3 regions of the Klebsiella sp. R445 genome follow, and region 3 is predicted to be linked to each of the others. Evidence: predicted binding sites of a transcription regulator. Region 3 holds the regulator's gene; each other region holds the start of a gene.
What was found. Region 3 encodes PhoB, which activates phosphate uptake and scavenging genes when phosphate is short. Its sites were predicted from a motif close to CTGTCATAAAACTGNCNNAT; they were not measured.

Region 1 (3,284 bases), 1.1 Mb from region 3:
CGCCTCTGAATTCCGCTATCGCAAATCAGCGGTGCGCCGCAACAGCCTGATGATCACCCTCTCTCAGTCTGGCGAGACGGCTGATACTCTGGCCGCTCTGCGTTTGTCAAAAGAGCTGGGCTACCTCGGTTCACTGGCGATTTGTAACGTTGCCGGCTCTTCGCTGGTGCGTGAGTCCGATTTGTCATTAATGACCAAAGCGGGCACCGAGATTGGCGTCGCCTCGACCAAAGCTTTCACCACTCAACTGACCGTCCTGCTGCTGCTGGTGGCAAAACTGTCGCGCCTCAAAGGCCAGGATGCGGCGATTGAGCACGATATTGTGCATGGTCTGCAGGCTCTGCCAAACCGTATTGAGCAGATGCTGTCTCAGGATAAGCGTATTGAAGCGCTGGCCGAGAACTTCTCTGATAAGCACCATGCGCTGTTCCTCGGCCGTGGCGATCAGTACCCGATCGCTCTGGAAGGGGCGCTGAAACTGAAAGAGATCTCTTACATCCACGCGGAAGCCTACGCGGCAGGCGAGCTGAAACATGGGCCTCTGGCACTGATTGACGCTGAAATGCCGGTGATTGTGGTGGCACCGAACAACGAACTGCTGGAAAAACTGAAATCCAACATTGAGGAAGTTCGCGCCCGTGGGGGTCAGCTGTACGTCTTCGCCGACGGCGAGGCCGGGTTCAACAGCAGCGACAACATGCACATCATCGAAATGCCGCATGTGGAAGAGGTGATTGCGCCGATCTTCTACACCGTGCCGCTGCAGCTGCTGGCTTATCACGTCGCGCTGATTAAAGGTACCGACGTTGACCAGCCGCGTAACCTGGCGAAATCGGTCACCGTAGAATAAAACAACACCTGTCGTGACAAGGGCTGCCATTCGGCGGCCCTTTTTTTATCCTTTCCAGCGCTTTTTTCATCGTCCCGAAAAAAAATGACCGGGCGCTGGTTTATGACAAACTGTCATCTTCGACTACGATCTTACGTGTCATAAAAAGAAAATTTTCCTGCAATGTTTCGGTCACGAAAGAAGATAACACTATGATTTATATTGTTTTTATTTTTCCGCGAACGCCATCTTTTTGGGTGTCATAAAACTGTAATAATTCGTACATTTTACTGTCACCTCTTTGTCCTATTTTGCTCACCATAGCCTTGAAACAACAATTTACGAACCCAGCAGGAGACATTATGAACGTTATGCGTACCACCGTCGCAACAGTTGTCGCCGCGACCTTATCGATGAGCGCTTTCTCTGCTTTTGCAGCAGCAAGTCTGACTGGCGCGGGCGCAACTTTCCCTGCTCCGGTGTATGCCAAATGGGCTGATACCTATCAGAAAGAAACCAGCAATAAAGTGAACTACCAGGGGATCGGCTCTTCCGGTGGTGTAAAACAGATTATTGCTAACACCGTTGATTTCGGTGCTTCTGATGCTCCTCTGTCTGATGACAAGCTGGCGCAGGAAGGCCTGTTCCAGTTCCCGACCGTGATCGGCGGCGTGGTGCTGGCAATCAACCTGCCGGGTGTGAAGTCTGGTGAGCTGGTACTGGACGGTAAAACGCTGGGCGATATCTACCTCGGCAAAATTAAGAAGTGGGATGATGAAGCGATCGCTAAACTCAACCCAGGTATGAAACTGCCTTCGCAGAACATTGCTGTCGTGCGTCGCGCTGATGGCTCGGGTACTTCCTTCGTGTTCACCAGCTACCTGTCAAAAGTGAGCGAAGAGTGGAAATCTAAGATTGGCGCGGGCTCTACCGTTAACTGGCCGACCGGTCTGGGCGGTAAAGGGAACGACGGTATCGCGGCTTTCGTTCAGCGTCTGCCGGGTTCCATTGGCTACGTTGAATACGCTTACGCTAAGCAGAACAACCTGGCTTATACCAAGCTGCTCTCCGCAGATGGCAAGCCGGTCAGCCCGACCGAAGATAACTTTGCTAACGCCGCAAAAGGTATCGACTGGAGCAAATCCTTCGCACAGGATCTGACCAACCAGAAAGGTGAGAATGCATGGCCGATCACCTCAACGACCTTTATCCTGGTACACAAAGCGACCACCAAACCGGAGCAGACAGCAGAAGTGCTGAAGTTCTTTGACTGGGCGTACAAAAACGGCGGTAAAGAAGCTAACGCCCTGGATTACGCAACGCTGCCGGAAAGCGTGGTTGAGCAGGTTCGTGCTGCATGGAAAACCAACGTGAAAGACAGCAGCGGTAAAGCGCTGTACTAAATACCCGCCACACTTCGAGTTGCAGCTGCGTGGGCTGCAACTCGGATTATTTAGGGTATAGCATTACGTTAGCCAGGAGGCACGGTAAAATGCGCGCTTCCAGGCCCAAACAGAAAGAGTAACTTATGGCTGCAACCAAGCCGGCATTTAACCCTCCGGGGAAAAAGGGTGACATAATTTTCAGCGTGCTGGTCAAACTGGCGGCGCTGATTGTGCTATTGATGCTGGGCGGCATCATCGTTTCCCTCATTATTTCTTCCTGGCCAAGCATTCAGAAGTTTGGTTTTTCCTTTTTGTGGACCAAAGAGTGGGATGCGCCAAACGAAATCTTCGGTGCGCTGGTGCCCATCTACGGGACGCTGGTGACCTCGTTTATTGCGTTACTGATTGCCGTCCCGGTGAGTTTTGGTATCGCGCTGTTCCTGACCGAACTTTCTCCTGCCTGGCTGAAGCGTCCTCTTGGTATCGCGATTGAGCTGCTGGCGGCTATCCCGAGTATTGTTTATGGCATGTGGGGCCTGTTTATCTTTGCCCCGCTGTTTGCGAAGTACTTCCAGGAGCCGGTCGGCAACGTACTATCGACGATCCCGTTTGTTGGCGCCCTGTTTTCCGGTCCGGCGTTTGGCATCGGTATTCTGGCCGCTGGCGTGATCCTCGCCATCATGATCATCCCGTACATTGCGGCGGTGATGCGTGATGTGTTCGAACAGACGCCGGTCATGATGAAAGAGTCGGCCTATGGTATCGGCTGCACCACCTGGGAAGTTATCTGGCGCATCGTGCTGCCTTTTACCAAGAACGGGGTTATTGGCGGGGTGATGCTGGGTCTGGGGCGTGCGCTGGGGGAAACCATGGCGGTGACCTTTATCATCGGCAACACCTACCAGCTGGATAGCGCGTCGCTGTATATGCCGGGCAACAGTATTACCTCCGCACTGGCGAATGAGTTTGCCGAAGCTGAAAGCGGCCTGCACGTGGCAGCGCTGATGGAGCTGGGGCTGATCCTGTTCGTGATTACCTTTATTGTTCTGGCCGCATCGAAGTTCATGGTG
Region 2 (3,284 bases), 470 kb from region 3:
CGAACTCGAGGTTCTGCGCGTGCTGCATCATCAGCCCTTCCAGCTCGTGAATTTTCTGCTGGAGCGCTTTCGGCGTCAGCACCACTTCCGGGGTATCTGCCTCCACCGGCGAACGTGATTTGCCGCGCCCTTTGGCTTTGGTCTTAGCGATGTTGCTGCCTAGCGCCAGAATATCGACCACTTTTTTATTCAGCCCCTGCGGGGTAATACCATGCTCTTCGTTATAGCGCTGCTGTTTCTCACGACGACGCTCCGTTTCGCTGATGGCTTTCGCCATCGAGGCGGTGATCTTGTCGCCATACAGAATCGCTTTACCGTTGATATTACGCGCCGCACGGCCAATGGTCTGAATCAGCGAGCGCTCGGAACGCAGGAAACCTTCTTTGTCGGCATCGAGGATCGCCACCAGTGAGACTTCCGGCATATCCAGCCCTTCACGCAGCAGGTTGATCCCCACCAGTACGTCAAACTCGCCCAGTCGCAGGTCGCGGATGATTTCCATGCGCTCCACGGTGTCGATATCCGAGTGCAGGTAGCGCACGCGCTCGCCGTGCTCTTCGAGATACTCCGTCAGGTCTTCCGCCATGCGTTTGGTCAGGGTGGTCACCAGCACACGTTCGTTGATGACCACCCGGGTACGAATTTCTGACAGCAGGTCATCGACCTGAGTGGCCACCGGACGCACTTCAATGATGGGATCCAGCAACCCGGTCGGACGTACCACCTGATCGACCACTTCATCACCGGATTTTTCCAGCTCGTATGGCCCAGGCGTTGCCGACACATAGATAGTCTGCGGCGCCAGCGCCTCAAACTCTTCAAATTTCATCGGGCGGTTATCCAGCGCGGAAGGCAGTCGGAAGCCGTACTCCACGAGGGTCTCTTTACGCGCCCGGTCCCCACGATACATACCGCCAATTTGCGGGATGGTGACGTGGGATTCGTCGATAACCAGCAACCCGTCCGCCGGCAGGTAATCGAACAACGTTGGCGGTGGCTCACCCGGGCCACGTCCGGAGAGATAGCGCGAGTAGTTTTCGATACCGGAGCAGTACCCCAGCTCGTTCATCATCTCGAGGTCAAACTGCGTGCGCTGCGACAGCCGCTGCTCTTCCAGCAGCTTATTGTTGTCCAGCAGCACTTTGCGCCTTTCCGCCAGCTCGACTTTGATCTCTTCCATCGCCTGTACAATGCGCTCACGCGGCGTAACGTAGTGCGTTTTTGGGTAGATGGTAAAGCGCGGGATGGTGGATTCAACCTGGCCGGTGAGCGGGTCGAACAGCGACAGCCGCTCGACCTCTTCGTCAAACAGTTCGATCCGCAACGCAACGTCGTCTGATTCCGCCGGGAAAACGTCAATCACTTCGCCGCGCACCCGGAAGGTGCCGCGCTGGAAGGCCTGATCGTTGCGGGTGTACTGCAGCTCTGCCAGGCGACGCAAAATCGCCCGCTGGTCGATGAGCATCCCGGTGGTCAGGTGCAGCATCATCTTCAGGTAGAGATCCGGATCGCCCAGGCCGTAAATGGCCGATACCGACGCCACCACCACGACATCGCGCCGCTCAAGCAGCGCCTTGGTCGCCGAGAGACGCATCTGTTCGATGTGTTCGTTCACCGACGCGTCTTTCTCAATGAAGGTGTCAGAGCTCGGCACGTAGGCTTCTGGCTGATAATAATCGTAGTAGGAGACGAAATACTCCACCGCGTTTTCCGGGAAGAACTCTTTCATTTCACCATACAGCTGCGCTGCCAGCGTTTTGTTCGGCGCCAGCACCATGGTTGGGCGCTGGAGATCGGCAATAACGTTAGCGATGGTGAAGGTCTTACCCGACCCGGTTACCCCCAGCAGGGTTTGATGCGCCAGGCCATCTTCCAGCCCCTCTTCCAGACGCCGGATGGCTTCCGGCTGGTCACCAGAGGGACGGAATGGGGAATGCAGCGTGAACGTTTTACTCATATGTCTGGCCCTGAAGAAGGATGGTACGCCTGGTGGTATGCGGCAGGTGTTTAATTCTACCCTTCACACCAGCTTTTGCCAATAAATAATACTGTACATAAAAACAGTACCACATTATTGTTTATGCTCACCGCGGTGGGAAGATGACTCATTTTGGGGTGAAAGCTGACCATCTTGCAGAATAATCCGCCAGACAGTAGGGTTATCCCCAGAAAAATTTATCATTTAACATTTGTCAAGCAAGGTAATGAATCTTTTATGGCAGCAGGTGACACTTTCCTTACAGCCATTGCTTTTATTCAACCAATTGATTTTTAATGATATTAAACAAAAGATGGGTTTCGCGCCAATTCAGCCGCAGGCCGCGTAATCTCTAGCTTACCGCAAGTTCTCTAACTCTAATACACAAGGTTATCCACAGGAATAGTGGATAAGTGTCTGCAGGCCTTGACCACTGCCACCCCGCCGAAATCGACCGACCGTCAAAAACCAGCGCCTAAAAAAAATTATCGAATTATTTTTGATATTTATCAGCTAAAGAGGCCTGCCTTTTTGTTGCTTTCTGCACCATTTTTCATGCGCTTTAGCACCGGGAAAGTGCAACCGTCTCGTTGCCCCGCCGCCGTCATGGCCTGTGATACCTGTTCTGACAGAAAAAACCGGAACATCTTTTTCCTGGCAAGAGATTTGCAGAATCTTCATGTCGCTCACTATCCCCGAAAAGGAGAAAACGTCTATGTTGAGTCTACGCGCAGTCAATCAGTACTACGGAAGCCAGCACACACTATGGAATGTCGACCTTGAACTACGGTCCGGCGAGTGCACCTGTGTGATGGGACTTCAGGGAATGGGGAAAACCACGCTCATTAACTGTATTACCGGCCATCTCCCGGTCGCCAGCGGCAGTATGACCTGGCAAGAGATCGGTTCGCCGCCCTGCGATATCACGCCGCTCTCCGCGCAATCCCGGGCGATTATCGGTATCGGCTATGTGCCACAGGACAAGCGAATTTTTTCGCAGCTCAGCGTGGAAGATAATCTGCATATTGCGCTGGCTGCCGGCGGCAATCCCGGTGCGGTGGTGAAGGGTGAGATTTACGATTTGTTTCCCGACCTGTACGGCCAGCGCCAGCATAAAGGCGCGATGCTGACAGAGGATGACCAGTACCAGCTGGCGCTGGCCAGAGCGCTGATTGTCCAGCCGCGCCTGCTGATTCTCGATGAACCATCACGCGGCAGCGGCCAGCACTTCATGCATAAACTGGGGGATTTACTGGTGCGTCTGAACCGCGATATCGGCTTAACGGTGCTGCTCGCGGAGCAGCAC
Region 3 (3,284 bases):
GGAAGCTAAACCGCGTCCCCTTGCCCAGGGTACTCTCAATTTCCAGTCGGCTGTCGTGATGATTAACCGCATGTTTGACGATAGCCAGCCCCAGGCCACTGCCGCCGGTCTGGCGCGAACGGGCTTTATCAACGCGATAAAACCGCTCGGTCAGGCGCGGAATATGCTCCGGCGCAATACCGGGGCCGTTATCCTCGACGCTAAACAGCGCGCCATGCGGTGCCCGCAGCCAACTGACGGAGATCTCCGTCCCGGCAGGGGTATGGTTAATGGCGTTATACACCAGGTTGGATATCGCGCTGCGCAGCTGCTCTTCATTGCCGAGCACCTGCAGGCTGTCATCCACCGTGAAATGCAGGGTGTGCTTCTGCTGGCTAAGGGTCTGCGCTTCGCGCTCCACCACCCGCAGCATCATCGGCACGTCAATTTTGTCATTCATCGCCAGGGTTGGTGCGGCTTCAATGCGCGACAGGGTTAACAGCTGTTTGACCAGTCCTTCCATGCGCTGAGTTTGCTCGCGCATGGTATGCAGCGCTTTCTCGCGCGTCATCCCTTCCAGCACCTGCTCCTGCATCATCTCCAGATAGCCCTGCAGCACCGTCAACGGCGTGCGCAGCTCATGGCTGACGTTAGCAAAAAAGTTGCGCCGCGCACCTTCGAGCTGGTGCATCTGCGTGACGTCGCGTGCCACCATCAGCCACTGTTTGTCGCTGTAGGGCATCACGCGGATCTCCAGATGGCGAGCCGTATTGAGCACCAGATTGAGAGGTTTGGAGAAGTCCCTGTTTTTGAGGTAGTTAGCAAATTCAGGGTAACGCAGAAGGTTGAGAATGTTTTGTCCGCTGTCGTCCGGCCAGCGCAGATTCAGGATCTGCTGCGCCAGACCATTACACCAGAAGATGGCGCCCTCCTCCGTCGTCAGCACCACCGCATCGGGCAATGACTCCGCCCCGCTACGAAAGCGTTTGATCAGACTGCCCAGCTCGCGTCGGCGCTTTTTATTACGCATCTGCATCTGGTGGAGGCCATACAGCAGCGGCTCCCAGCTGCCGCTACCCGGCGGCGGCGTCATGCTGCGGTCAACCCACAGCCACCATGACAGGCGCATAAGGTTCCAGAAATGCCATATCAGCAGGCCGGTCACCGCCGCCAGCAAAAACCACGGCAGATGACCAAAAATCGCCCCAAGGATCAGGGCCGGTATACAACATAAGAAAAGCTCAAGCGCCAGCCTTTTCCATGACAGCCGTTCCAGCACGGTTCACACTCCTGTCGATATTCAGAAACGAGCGGAGAAACGATACCCCGTGCCGCGAACCGTTTGTACCATCCGGTCATGGCCGCTAAGTTCCAGCGCTTTACGTAGACGACGAATGTGCACATCCACCGTTCGGTCTTCTACATACACGTTCGTACCCCAGACGTGATTCAGCAGCTGTTCGCGGCTGTACACGCGTTCCGGGTGGGTCATAAAGAAATGTAATAATTTAAATTCCGTTGGCCCCATGTCCAGCGGACTTTCACCGGTCATCACGCGATGCGAGGAAGGATCCAGGCTAAGGCCTTGCATTTCAATTACTTCTTCTACCGCCATCGGCGAAATTCGACGCATCACCGCTTTGATACGCGCCACCAGCTCTTTCGGTGAGAAAGGCTTGGTAATGTAATCGTCGGCCCCGGTTTCCAGGCCACGAACGCGGTCTTCTTCTTCGCCGCGTGCGGTCAGCATCACCACCGGAATATCCCGGGTCATCGCTTCGCGCTTCAGCTGTTTAATAAACTGCAGACCCGACCCGCCCGGTAGCATCCAGTCAAGGAGAATCAAATCAGGCCAGGGTTCATTGAGTTGATTCACCGCACTGTCATAATCTTCCGCCTCGACGGGCTGAAAGCCGTTTTGCTCCAGAACAAAGCAGACCATTTCGCGGATCGGTGCTTCATCTTCAACGACCAGAATTCTTCTCGCCATTATTTACCCTGTGTTTTTTAGCCATCAGTATAGAGTGCGGCGTCATTATGCGTCAGTTTTGTGACAGATTTATGAAAAAAATGACCGTCTGATGATCGGAGATTTCGAATGATGACAAGGAGTAACCGACAATCCGATTGCTGCTCGGGGAGGCAAGCTGAAGGATGAAGGGTATAATGCGCTCATGCTTTTTCGTCAGGAAAAAATCATTATGCGCATCATTCATACCTCTGACTGGCACCTGGGTCAGAATTTTTACAGTAAAAGCCGTGCCGTCGAACATTCGGCCTTTCTCGACTGGCTGCTGTCCAACGCCCAACAGCACGAGGTCGATGCCATCATTGTCGCCGGTGATATTTTTGATACCGGATCGCCCCCCAGCTACGCCCGCGAACTGTATAACCATTTTGTGGTGCAGCTTCAGCAGGCCGGCTGTCAGTTGGTAGTGCTGGCCGGCAACCATGACTCGGTCGCGACCCTGAATGAATCCCGCGACATCCTGGCCTTTTTGAAAACCACGGTGGTGGCCAATGCAGGCCATGCTCCCTTTATCCTGCCCCTGCGTGACGGCACCCCCGGGGCTGTTTTTTGCCCGGTGCCGTTCCTGCGCCCGCGCGAGCTGGTCACCAGCCAGGCGGGACACTCCAGCGGCGAGAAGCAACAACAGCTGTTAAGCGCTATCAGCGACTATTATCAACAGCAGTATCAGCAGGCCTGCGACCTGCGCGGCGACCGCCCGCTGCCGATTATTGCCAGCGGTCACCTGACCACCGTCGGCGCCAGTAAAAGTGATGCGGTACGCGATATCTATATCGGGACCCTGGAGGCGTTTCCTGCCAGCCATTTCCCGCCGGTTGATTATATTGCGCTCGGCCATATTCACCGGGCGCAGCTGGTCGGCGGCAACGAGCATATTCGCTACAGTGGCTCACCGATCTCCCTCAGCTTCGACGAAACGGGGAAAAGTAAAAGCGTCAATCTGGTGACCTTTACCGACGGCCATCTGACAGACGTGAGCCCGCTGACGGTACCGGTGACCCAGCCGCTGGCGGTCCTGAAAGGCGATTTCGCCAGCATCAGCGAACAGCTCACCCAGTGGCGGGACGCCCCAGCGGACCCCGTCACATGGCTGGATATTGAAATCACCAGCGACGAATATCTACATGATATTCAACGTAAAATTCAGGCCCAGACCGACGACCTGCCGGTGGAAGTGCTGCTGGTTCGCCGCAGCCGCGCCCAGCGCGAACGGATCCTCGCCGGAGAACGCCGCGAAACGCTCAGTGAATTACGCGTGGAAGAAGTGTTTGAACGC

Region 1: pstS (phosphate ABC transporter substrate-binding protein PstS) is a predicted target of PhoB. The motif match lies at 1,087-1,106, and genes of this name have one in related genera.
Region 2: uvrB (excinuclease ABC subunit UvrB) is a predicted target of PhoB. The motif match lies at 2,224-2,243, and genes of this name have one in related genera.

Annotation. Positions count from the first base shown of each region.
Region 1 covers NZ_CP180446.1:3,165,483-3,168,766, forward strand. Annotated here, with positions in the region: gene glmS (glutamine--fructose-6-phosphate aminotransferase) at 1-850, shown strand, start outside; gene pstS (phosphate ABC transporter substrate-binding protein PstS) at 1,192-2,232, shown strand; gene pstC (phosphate ABC transporter permease subunit PstC) at 2,358-3,284, shown strand, end outside.
Region 2 covers NZ_CP180446.1:1,568,855-1,572,138, forward strand. Annotated here, with positions in the region: gene uvrB (excinuclease ABC subunit UvrB) at 1-1,957, opposite strand, end outside; gene ACMYSN_RS07280 (ABC transporter ATP-binding protein) at 2,694-3,284, shown strand, end outside.
Region 3 covers NZ_CP180446.1:2,040,922-2,044,205, forward strand. Annotated here, with positions in the region: gene phoR (two-component system sensor histidine kinase PhoR) at 1-1,258, opposite strand, end outside; gene phoB (phosphate response regulator transcription factor PhoB) at 1,280-1,969, opposite strand; gene sbcD (exonuclease SbcCD subunit D) at 2,181-3,284, shown strand, end outside.